2 regions of the Shewanella polaris genome follow, and region 1 is predicted to be linked to the other one. Evidence: predicted binding sites of a transcription regulator. Region 1 holds the regulator's gene; the other holds the start of a gene.
What was found. Region 1 encodes LexA, which represses DNA repair genes until DNA is damaged. Its sites were predicted from a motif close to TACTGTATNNNNATACAGTA; they were not measured.
Positions count from the first base shown of each region.

Region 2: the regulator LexA is predicted to act here: its motif matches at 4,123-4,142, upstream of FH971_RS10190 (LexA family protein).

Region 1 is NZ_CP041036.1:275,120-281,343, reverse strand. It holds gene mtr (tryptophan permease) at 1-1,084, opposite strand, end outside; gene plsB (glycerol-3-phosphate 1-O-acyltransferase PlsB) at 1,087-3,507, opposite strand; gene lexA (transcriptional repressor LexA) at 3,771-4,385, shown strand; gene FH971_RS01205 (cell division inhibitor SulA) at 4,382-4,888, shown strand; gene coxB (cytochrome c oxidase subunit II) at 5,282-6,224, shown strand, end outside.
Region 2 is NZ_CP041036.1:2,335,302-2,341,525, reverse strand. It holds gene FH971_RS10215 (M13 family metallopeptidase) at 1-38, opposite strand, end outside; gene FH971_RS10210 (PqiC family protein) at 349-933, opposite strand; gene FH971_RS10205 (MlaD family protein) at 953-1,936, opposite strand; gene FH971_RS10200 (ABC transporter ATP-binding protein) at 1,933-2,697, opposite strand; gene FH971_RS10195 (MlaE family ABC transporter permease) at 2,700-3,812, opposite strand; gene FH971_RS10190 (LexA family protein) at 4,168-4,581, shown strand; gene FH971_RS10185 (Y-family DNA polymerase) at 4,588-5,844, shown strand; gene FH971_RS10180 (DUF134 domain-containing protein) at 6,026-6,224, shown strand, end outside.

The DNA of each region.
Region 1 (6,224 bases):
CCCACACGGTTGCAGCTAATGCAGCAAAACCAATAGCAATAATAAAACCATTAGGAAATAATAATCCCAAAATAGTCGGTGGTATAAAAGTAACCGCTGCAGTTTTAAAACGCCCCTTACGTGAGTCATCAAAACCAAATAAATCAGCAAGGTAATCGAATAAACCCAATGTCACACCTAAAAATGATGATGCCACAGCAAGATTGGCAAATAGGGATAACATGTTATCAAGCCAGTGACTGGTAATCACTCCCGACAACGCAGCGACTAACACACCAATATTACCGCCTTGTTCAATGATATTAGTAAACTGGCTCCGAGGAATATTCCCCATTGTAGCCACTAACCAACACACATAAATAACCAATGCGATACTGGTGCCAACAATAATAGCCTTCACGATAGTTCGGGCATCTTTACCGTAATACTTTACTAGGCTAGGTACGTTACCGTGATAACCAAAACTCGCTAAGCCAAACGGAATTGCGGCAAGTAAATAAGGTAAATACCGCGACTCGCCATCGGGAGATGTTAGCTTTATCGGATCGATGTCGATTAATAAATTACCGATAGCCAAAAAGAAAGTAATGACCATACCACCGAGCATAATCGTGGTGATCCGATCGACCGCTTTGGTGCTGATAAACACCACAAGAGCCAAGACGACTGCAAATACCAAACCAGCCACACTCTGGGGTAAACTTACGCCAAGAGCAGATAAACTGTGATTAACAATCGACCCACCACCACTAATATATGCATAAGTTAAAATATACAACACAAAGGCAATTGATAAGCCGTTAACCACTCGCCAAAACTGCCCTAGAGTCACTCTAGTTAAGGTGTCAAAACTGTCGCCCGGTTCAAAATGCAGATTGGCTTCTAGTAACAGCAATCCCGACATCAACATGCAAAACCATACGCCTAGTAACATCGCTATTGAATAACCAAACCACATCCCGGCTCCAACTACGGGTAACGAAAACATTCCCGCACCAACCGTTGTTCCGGCAATAATCATCGCCCCGCCCAGTACAGATTTACCGCCGACACGATGCTTAGCTCCATTCATATGGTTAGCCATTATTATCCGTGCTCCGTTTGCACACTATCAACAATGGTTTGCCTTACTGAAGATCCTAGTAATTTATTAACATTATCTCTTATTCTGATTACTTCAGAACGATGTTCGTCACTGCTTAAATAACCCAATTCCTTCAGTTTCACACTCAAGGTGTTATACAGCTTTTTATCATAAAACTCTGGAGCAGTAATGCCATGTAATGCGCCTAATCTCTTGGCTAATAAATGACTATCGGTTTCAAGTTCTGAACGTTCCAGATCAGGCTTGATCGCCAGTAAATTGAAGATAATGGCATATCGCTGCAAGGTTTCATTTATGGTTTCAGCAAGAAGCAACACTTGCGTGATATGACGAGGTGTGATGACAAAATCATCTTCACCACTCAATAAACCTTGTTCAACCATAAATTCTAAAATGCTATCTATATGCGCAGGTACATCATCAATGCCCATAAAAAGCTCGGCTTTAAGTAACGGATATAAATCCATAACAACCGCATGGATGCGTTTACGATCGCATACATCATAGTGAGCCAAACAGCTGGCAATTAATGAAGGAAGCGCCATAAGGTGAATAATGTTATTACGGTAGTAACTCATAGTAATAGCAATTTTCTCATCGACCGAAATAATTTCGCCAATAGGATCTTTGCTACTAACAAACTTATCTAACGACAAGCAATGATCAACAATCGATTTACCATTACCTTCTGCTACAGATGTGAAATCGGTATATGGCACGGTGTTAAGTAAGGCTAAATACAAATCAAGCTGACGTTCTAACTGGCCTCTTTCCAACGCATTTTGCTCTGATGCCAATAACACCAAACTGGTCAATGCCACCGAACTGGCGGCGGCTGCACCATTAATATTAGTCATCACGCGGTTAGCTAATGAATTAACCGATGGCGTAAACCACGACGGTTTTTGATCGGGATCTTTTGCAAGCTCAGCACGCCATTCCGGTGCCTGCTGATTTAAGAAGTGCTGTAGATTAATGGGTTCACCAAAATTGACATAACCTCGGCCAAAATTACCTAATCGACTAATTGCCCCAAATACCTGCCACACAGATTCTTTTTTCTTTTTCTTACCACTTAATTCTTTATGATAAGTAGCCACTTCCATAACATGGTCATACCCTAAATACACAGGTACTAAAGTCACTGGACGCTCTATCCCACGTAACACACTGTTAATAGTCATGGCCAACATACCCGTTTTAGGCGCCAGCAAGCGTCCGGTACGCGAACGACCACCTTCAGTGAAATATTCGACGGAATAACCCTTAGCAAACAACTGATCTAAATATTCACGAAAGACTGCTGTATACAGTTTATTGCCATTAAAACTACGGCGGATAAAGAATGCCCCACCACGACGGAACATCGGTCCTGCAGGCCAGAAATTAAGGTTAATACCCGCGGCAATATGTGGAGGAACCATGCCCTGGTAATACAAAATATACGACAGTAATAAGTAATCCATATGACTGCGATGACAAGGCACATAAACAATCTCATGGCCATCATGATGTAACTGTCTTACCTGTTCGGCACCTTTAATATTAATGCCACTGTATAATTTATTCCATAACCAAGTCAGAAAGCGTTCAGCTATGCGCACTAAGCTATCGGAATAATGAGCAGCAATTTCGTCAAGATATTCAATAGCAGTTTCGCGAGCTTTCTCCACCGAGACTTTTTTGCTTGTCGATTCTTCTTCTATCGCCTTCTTGATAGACTCAGATTTTAGTAAAGAAGCAAACAATACGTTTCGATTAGGTAACTGTGGTCCTGTCATTACCTTGCGTTGACGGCGAAAATGCACTCGTGCAACACGGGTTAACTTGTGAGCAATTCTTTTATCTGTACCGTGTTCATCGGCCATATAACGAAGCGATAATGCATTAGAGAACTGGACAAAATTATGTCGTCCTAAAAATAAAATCATTAACCATTTACGTAGCCATGTTGGATTTTCTCTTTCAAATACAGCCGCTTTCATGCTGTCATCTTCTTTCCCTGGGGTACGTCCCCAATAAAGACAAACAGGAACCAACTGAATATCTAATTCAGAGTTCTCACGATGAAGAGATAATAGACTGGTAAAATAATTAATGAATTTTTCACCACTTTCGCGTTTACCAAATAATGGTTTGCGCCCCTCTAAACAAACAACACGAGGCACTTGCAAGCCATCAAGCTTTAATGGTTCATAAGGACTAGGCATACCAAAGCCCTCTGTGATTTCGCTCAAGGCGGCAATATCACTAATAGATTCCGTTTTCATCAAATAAACTAAAGGTTTAGTCGGATCTATATTGAGGTCATCAAAAGGATCATGTGGTACAACAATCGTTTGCACCATCCATTTTTGAATCCACTTTAATGTTCGTAAAAATATTGAATCAGGTTTTGACATGGTTATTTTCGCAACATAAGCCACTATAATATTGTTGCATAGGATACCAGAAACAACCCCGCTTACACTATCTGGCTTATTTATCTTTACATTTTGGATTTCTTTAGAAGTCACACCCCAAAGTTAAAATATAAAATAATGCTTTATAACAGTAAATTAAATCAATTTGTACAAACAAATAACAAAAAACAGTTGGTTAATACTTGCGCGAACAGAATCACTGTATATAATGACAGTCACTGTATAAAAAGACAGGAATTGTCATGAGACCGTTAACGCCGCGCCAAGCTGAAATATTAGACTTAATTAAAAACAATATCGCCGAAACAGGTATGCCACCCACTCGAGCTGAAATTGCGAATCGTCTTGGCTTTAAAAGTGCTAATGCCGCCGAAGAGCATTTAAAAGCATTAGCCAAAAAAGGCTTTATCGAGATCATTCCTGGTACCTCTAGAGGTATACGATTACCTCATGAAGAACAGATTGAAACCGGTCTACCACTCATTGGGCAAGTTGCTGCTGGAGAGCCTATCTTGGCCCAAGAACATGTGGAAAACTATTATCAAGTTGACCCCAATATGTTTAAACCTGCCGCGGATTTTTTATTGCGGGTTCGTGGTGACAGCATGAAAAATATCGGCATTTTAGAAGGCGACCTCCTCGCGGTACATAAAATGCAGCAAGCACGTAATGGCCAAGTTGTGGTGGCACGAATAGACGATGACGTCACCGTAAAACGATTTGAACAAAAAGGTAACGTCATTTATCTGCATGCAGAAAATGAAGATTACAACCCGATAAAAGTAGATTTAAGTTGCCAAAGCCTAACTATCGAAGGGCTTGCCGTTGGTGTTATCCGTAATGGAGATTGGTTATGAACAAACTAATGGGCATCGCCCCACGCCACCCTGGCTTATGGGTAGATTTATCAGACACAGAACTTCAGGGCAACCAAACCATTCAAACATTGCAAACGGTTACCCAAGGTGAAGCAGAGCTGAGTCAATTGTGTAGTCAATTAGCAACGTTAAGCCAACAAGGCCGCTGGATTGTACTCATTAGCCCACCTCACATTGGTTATAAACATATGCTGGCAAGTGCCGGAGTGAGAATGGATCGCATTTTACTAGTTCACACCAAAGATGAAGTCGAGACATTATGGGCCATGGAAAAAGCACTCACTAGTGGTACATCTAGTGCAGTAGTAACTTGGACAAGCTCACTTGATGCTCGCGATAGTCGCCGTTTGGAAATAGTAGCCAAAAGCGCACGTGCATTAGGGATCATAATTGAAGATGTGAATACTCACTTACCTCACAAACATCAACTTGTTAGCCCTACCTTAGCAAATGGAACAAGTAATTTTTGCTCGTTTCACTAAGCACAAACCCTTAATTACCAAGCCCTGTATTGAATTCAGGGCTTTTTTTTCACCTTTTTCAGGCGATTAAGAAAAAAAGTGATCTTGATCAATCCTTAATCTACAAGTAATGTAATTAACAAGGATGAAACAATTTTTTATCTTTAATTTGACGTAAATGGCAGATTTAATAGTCATCGATGGGAAAACGTCAACACAAATTGATAAGTTCAGTCGTAGGTACAAGCGTGGTGCACAGCTAACAATAAAACCGTAGACCGTCTGTTTACAACCACCAAGGTACTTTGAGGTCATCAAACTTTTTTCGGGAACCGAAGAGTTTGCATAGAGCAGAGAATTACTGTGTGACTTTTCTTTGTAATTGCAATTTGCAATTAACAGAGGAGCAGTCTTGTGAAGCAATGGTTGTATTGTTTACTGGTTGTGTGTGTAGCACTTCCGCTTGGGGCAACAGCAATGCCCCTCAACATGACTCAAGGCGTGACAGATATCAGTGGTCAGGTTTATCACCTCCACATGACGATTCTTTATATCTGTTGTGCCATTGGGTTAGTGGTGTTTGGGATCATGATCTATTCAATGATTTACCACCGCAAATCAAAAGGCGCAGTCGCGGCCAATTTTCATGAAAGTACCAAAGTGGAAATTGCTTGGACCGTCATTCCTTTTATCATCTTAATCGCCATGGCTATTCCAGCCACCAAAACCTTAATTGCTATGGAAGATCCCAGCGATGCTGATCTCACCATTAAAATTACCGGGTCGCAGTGGAAATGGCATTACAGCTATTTTGATAAAGACATCGAATTTTACAGCTCATTATCTACCCCCAGAGAACAAATTGACGGTAGTGAGGCTAAAGGAGAACATTACCTCCTTGAAGTTGATAAACCACTAGTACTCCCCATTAACCAAAAAGTACGTTTTTTGATGACTTCTGATGATGTTATCCACTCATGGTGGGTGCCCGCTTTTGCCGTTAAAAAAGATGCTAATCCAGGCTTTATTAATGAAACTTGGACTCGTATTGATAAGCCCGGTATTTATCGCGGCCAATGTGCCGAATTATGCGGTAAAGACCATGGCTTTATGCCGATTGTAGTGCAAGCATTGTCGGAGGACGATTTTGATAATTGGTTAGTTGAACAAAAACAACTAGCAAGCAATGCCGCTGCTGCGGCGGCGGCATCAATGACCCAAACCCTGTCACTCGGAGATCTAACCTCACAAGGTGAACAAATCTATATTGCTAGGTGTGCTGCTTGTCACCAACCTAATGGTGCGGGTCTTCCTGGTGTATTCCCATCATTAATTGGCAGCCCTATCATAAAAGGCC
Region 2 (6,224 bases), 2.1 Mb from region 1:
GCTGTTGTTAATCCAATCGCAATTAAGGATTTTTTCATTGTTATCGTGTTCCTTAGCTAATGTATGAACAGAATTATTTGCTTAGTTATAGAATTATTTACTCTGTTATATTGAAAGAGTGACAGAAATAGTCAACATTTGAATTGTTAGCAAATTTTGCACCAGTGATATGAATGTCAATCGAGCGCTTTAAAGGGCTATGTCAGGGTATCGATAAATAAGCTGTATAAAGCGAGCGGTATTGCACATCCAAGTTGCCTGATCGAACATTGCTATTGAGATACCCATCACCTCTAAACCCCTAGTTATGTTTAGCCTATAGACAAATCAAAGCGGGTACTAAGTCAGTTAATCAGTTAGTTGTTGTAGCGCGTTATCAATTTGTTGAGATAATTGAGCCAATAAATCACTGTAGGCTGTGACCATTTCAGCGGCAGTTGTACCTGCGTTGGTGATAGCGGTGAAATTTTGCTGGGTTATATGACGGTTTACATGGTTATCAACAAGTTCCCAATTGGCATTCAGTCTAGCGTTGTTGTTATCGCGATTTAAGGTCATGATCTTTATTGTTACGCTGTACTGAGGAGTATTTTCTACTGGCCAGGGAAATAACACCAGTTTACGACTATGATCGCTTTGGCTGAGATTCATACTCATGATACGGCTGATACCTTGATCTAATGGTTCGGCCCAATAGCTATTGCCTATTCTTTGCAGGCTGCCATCTTCAAGCTGATAGACCATTTGAGTGAAATTTAAGTACTCAGGGATGTCGATAGGGCCGATACCAATGTCGTTTTTGAGTGATGTACTTCCTGCTTCTATCACTGAAGGTTGTGCGGTTAACACAAAGTACTGTTTTGGCGGTGAGCTTTGACAACCGCAGAGCTGGCTAAGTACCAATAGACAAACGCTCCAAGAAATTAATTTCATCCCATATTTCCCCATAACATTATTCTCCTGACGGTATGGTTTTTTTACCTCGGATGATGGCCTCAGGTTGTTCATCTAAGGTCTCACTTAAACTGCGTAACGATCGAGCTGTGCGACTGATCTCTTCTAATGTGTTGGTTAACTCAATTAACAATGGTGAGTTTTGGTCTAGTGAATATCCAGTTCGGGTGGCAAGTTGCTCAATGCTTGTTAAGGTATCGCGTAATGCCATTAAACTTTGGTTGAGTGACTCTACTAATTTAGGTTCATCCAGACTCAACTGTGTCAGTAAACTATCGAGTTTAGCCAATACTACTTCAGTCTTTATACCAAATTTAGCTTGAGTGCTATCAATGTTAACAGCGGTTTTTTTTACAGCATTTGCGGCACTGTCGAAGTCATCCAGTGCTTGCTGTATTTTGCCACTGGCGGCAATCTCACTGAGTTGCATAGCCAAGTTATCGACATTGGTCACTAAACTTTTTAAGTTTAATGATTGTAGATCTTTTGACAATGATTCGAAATCATTGGCTATGGTAGGTAACTCTAGTAATGAGTCTTTTTTGCCATGAAATATAGGCGTGCTACTAGGGTAAAAATCCAGTTCAACATAGAGTTGCCCGGTTAATAAACTAAGATAATTCAACTGAGCACGTAAACCGTTTCCAATAGCGTGAGAGAAAAACTCTTCCCCAACTTGTGTGCCTTTAAGGTTGATGCGTTTTAATAGTAAATCAGCATGAACAGCAGCTGTGACACCTAAGCTACTGTCGTTGGGGAAATTAATACTAATATCACTAATCTCACCTATTATCACGCCTTTTAACTTAACGGGTGCACCTACCTGAAGTCCTTGCACTGAGTTATTGAAATACATGATTACAGGCGCTTTTTCGGCAAATAACCGCCCACCAGAAAAGAACAGCAGGGCAATAAACACTAAGATAATGGCGCCAAAAATAAAGGCACCAATCGCAAGCGGAAGTCGTTGGCTTTTACTCATGATATCTCCGATTTTTCGGTGCGATTGAGAAATTGACGAACCCTAGGCTGATTACTGTGTATCTTTAATTCTCGAGGGTCACCACAATCGAGCATCGTATTGGTTTGATTATCCAGAAACACACAGCGGGTGCCGATCGACAATATACTGGGTAACTCGTGGGACACAATGATCACGGTAGAGTCTAGCGCTTGGCATATTTGCACGATCAATTGATCTAAACGCATTGAACTAATAGGGTCTAAACCTGCAGAGGGTTCATCAAAAAATAACAGTTGAGGGTCTAATGCGAGTGCGCGCGCTAATCCTGCGCGTTTGTGCATACCGCCACTTAACTCGGCAGGGTAAAACTTCTCGAAGCCAGCTAAGCCGACTAATGCCAGCTTATAGGCAACGGCTTCGGCTATTTGTCGCTCAGAAAGGTCGGTATAGAGCTGCAAGGGTAAAGCCACATTTTCACCAAGTGACATACTCGAAAATAGCGCACCTGTTTGAAAGGTAATGCCCCAATCTTTGAGCATTGCTACCTGTGCGGGTTCATCTGCCTCATAAAAGTTTTTGCCTTGATAGAGTACTTCACCCTTTAGTGGTGTAAGTAATCCCACCATCGATTTCAGCAAGGTTGTTTTGCCACAACCACTGCCACCAATAACAAAAAAAATATCATTTTTGTTAATGTCGAAGTTGAGTTGTTTTTGCACCTCGGTACTGCCATAACCGACGGTAAGATTACGTACACTGATAAAGGCATCATCAACCATGATTAGATCCCTAATTTATCGTATAAAACATTGAGGGCAGCGTCGGAAACCACGAGAAAGACAATGGCCTTAACCACTGCGCTGGTGGTGGCTAAACCAACGGCATTAGAATCTCGACCGCAAAGCAGCCCAGCCTGACAACCCGCAATCGCAATAAGAAAGCCAAAAATTAAACTCTTTATTAAACCGGCTGAAATGTCTACCCAATCAATGGCTACTTGGGTTTGCAAAATGTATTGGGTGTAACTAACCCCCATTCCATTGGCAACAATTGCACCACCAATCATGCCGATTACATCAGAATAAATACACATTAACGGCATGATGAAAACCAATGCCAACAATCGAGGTAAAACCAGAAACTCCATGGTCGAAATTCCCATTACTCGCAATGCATCAATTTCTTCATTAACCTGCATAGTGCCTAATTGTGCCGCATAAGCAGCCCCTGTTCTGCCGGCCATAATAACCCCTGTCATAAGGGCGCCCATTTCCCGCACCATCCCTATAGCCACTAAGTTAGCCACATACACTTGAGCCCCTAATTGGCGCAGCTGTACCGAGCCTAAATAAGCCAAAATCATACCTACAAGCAGACTAATTAAGGTGACAATAGCAAGGCCTTTAGGCCCAGCTTGTTCGATGAAAAATACAATATCACTCCTGCGAGTACTGGCTTTACCTTTTAACCAGTTTCCCAATGCAAGCGTGCTATTGCCAACAAACACTAATTCGTCGTGTACCTGCAAACCTTGCACAATAAGCTGACGACGTAACATCGGCCACAGACCGCCAATGGCACCTTCATTAGTTGGTTGATAAACAGCAACATCGGTAGCAAGTTGCAGTAATTGCTGTAGCCCTTGAGGTGTTTGTTGAGTGTCTAGTGATAGTTTATGTTGTTCACACCAGCGAGATAACTGTAATAGAGCAATAGCGAGACTTGAATCCCAATGGGATAATTCTGTGGTAATTAAGGTGACACTATGGCAATTCGATGGCAGCTCAGCACAAATATCTGCGCCTAGCGGTGCTTGGCCTAGTTGCCAATCACCAGCAAGGTTCAGTAAGCAATTATCATCGTGCATGTCGATATGGAATGTTGCGAGTGTCATGCTAGACCCCCGAGCCAATATTAAATAAGTATACTCGTTTGTTTTATAAACAGGTTAGCTTGGTTTTTAGCTCCTGTTAACAGTGTAGACCAAGCCCGTTGATTATATTTTGACCTTGGACATATTATTTCATCAATAATGAAGCTATCACTTTGATGTATTGATGCTTTGCCGCATTGAAGATGAGTGAGTTATGGCGCGCGGTCGCGTGTAGATGACAATAAAAATGGCGCTAACAATTGAAAATAACTGCTGCTTGTCTCGGTTCAAATCAAATAAGCTTGCACTGACAAAATTTAACGCTAATATATACTGTTTATTTATACAGTATCTGTGTCATATTGGAGGTTGTTATATGCGCGTCATTCCCATTGCAGCCAGTGCCGGCATTACCGGTTTTGAGTCACCTGCAGCCGAGTACCTTCAATTAAGCCTCAGTCTTGATGAGATGTTAGTTCAGCATCCAAGTTCCACTTTTATCGGCTTAGCCGAAGGCGAGTCGATGCAAGGTGTGGGAATATTCGATGGTGACTTATTGATTGTTGATCGCCATGAAACTGCAAAAAGCGGGGATGTGATAGTGGCTAATTTTAATGGTGAGTTTGTGTGTAAAATTATCGACATGCAACGACGAATGTTGGTGTCATCTAATGAGCAACATTTACCCGTAACCATATGCGACTATGATGACTTTAGCATCGAAGGTGTGGTGATCCGCTCAATTCGTTGTCATCGTCAAAGTCCACTGTTTATCAGCAAAAAAGGGTAAATAACAATGTTTGCCTTAGTCGATGCCAATGCATTTTATTGTAGTGCAGAACAGGTTTTTCGCCCTGATTGGCGCGGCAGACCGATTATTGTACTGAGCAATAATGATGGCTGCATTGTCGCGGCTAACCGGCAAGCAAAAGAGGCCGGTATTGAAAAGTTTTTACCCTATTTTCAAGTTAAAGCATTATGTGCTCAACGTAATGTCATCGTGTGTTCGTCTAATTATGAGCTCTATGCCGACTTATCAGCAAAAATGATGGCGATAATAGGCCGTTTTGCGCCAGAGCAGCATGTGTATTCCATTGATGAAAGCTTCCTCTCTTTTAAACATTGTTATCCCGCTATCAAATGTCTGTATACCCAAGGCCAGTTAATCCGACGAGCAGTATGGAAAGAAGCCCGTTTAGCGGTTTGTGTGGGAATGGGGCAAACGTTAACCTTAGCAAAAATTGCCAATCACGCCGCTAAAAAAATACCGGGGTATAAAGGTGTGTGCGTTATCGAAACAGCGCAGCAACGTAATGATATTTTACGCCAACTTGCCGTAAAGGAGGTATGGGGAATTGGCAGACGTATTAGTAAAAAGCTTGAATTGATGAACATTCGCAGCGCACATGATCTCGCTTCCATGCCTCCGAGTCTCGCGAGAAAACAATTTAGTATTGAAATCGAACGCACGGTTCGTGAGCTAAATGGCCAAGTGTGCAAACAATGGGATGAGGCTAGGGCAGATAAGAAACAAATTTTCTCCACTCGTAGCGTGGGTGAACGCATTTGCGATGTTGAATCGCTATTACAAGCACTGAGTAAACATGTTGGCATTGCGGCCGCTAAAGCCCGTCAACAAGGCTCACATTGCAAAACCATGTTGTTGTTTGCCAGTAATTCGCCCCATGACGAACGACCCGTGAGTTATAAAGTTATCGCACATTTTCCATGTCCAACCCATTGCACCATTGAACTCACCAAAGCCATGACAGAAGCCGCTCCTAGATTATTTCGCCAAGGTGTACGCTATTACAAAATTGGTGTGGGCTTGGTTGATTTAGCCAGCGAGAAAAACTTTCAATTTGATTTGTTTAATACCGCTAAAGTCAATTATGCCTTGATGCACACGCTTGACGGCATCAACCAACGATATGGACGCGATACGGTGTTTCTCGCCGTTCAAGGGACACAACAAAAATGGGCCATGCGCCGTGATTTACTCACACCTCAATATTCAACCCAATGGAAATGCTTACCAAGCATTAAATGCTAAGGGCTTTGAGATTAGTATAACTCGTTATTATTGATTGTTTATCAGCCATATTTACAGCCATTTATGGACAAAAAAATCATGTTTACATAAAGAGTGCAATCGATCACAAAATACAAACTATAATTGGCATATGCCATTTATAGGTGTATATATAGCATATGCCAACAAACATGAGTTGATTATGTCAAGACCGAAAATTCAGCGAACAATTTGTGGGGGACCAGCTAAAAGCTGTTTCAAGCCCAATGGTATTCCGATGGACAAACTTGAAAACATTGCAATGGATAGCGATGAGTTTGAAGCATTGCGTTTAGTTGACTTGTTAAAAATGCAACAGCAACAAGCGGCTATTCAAATGGGAGTGTCACGTCAAACGTTAG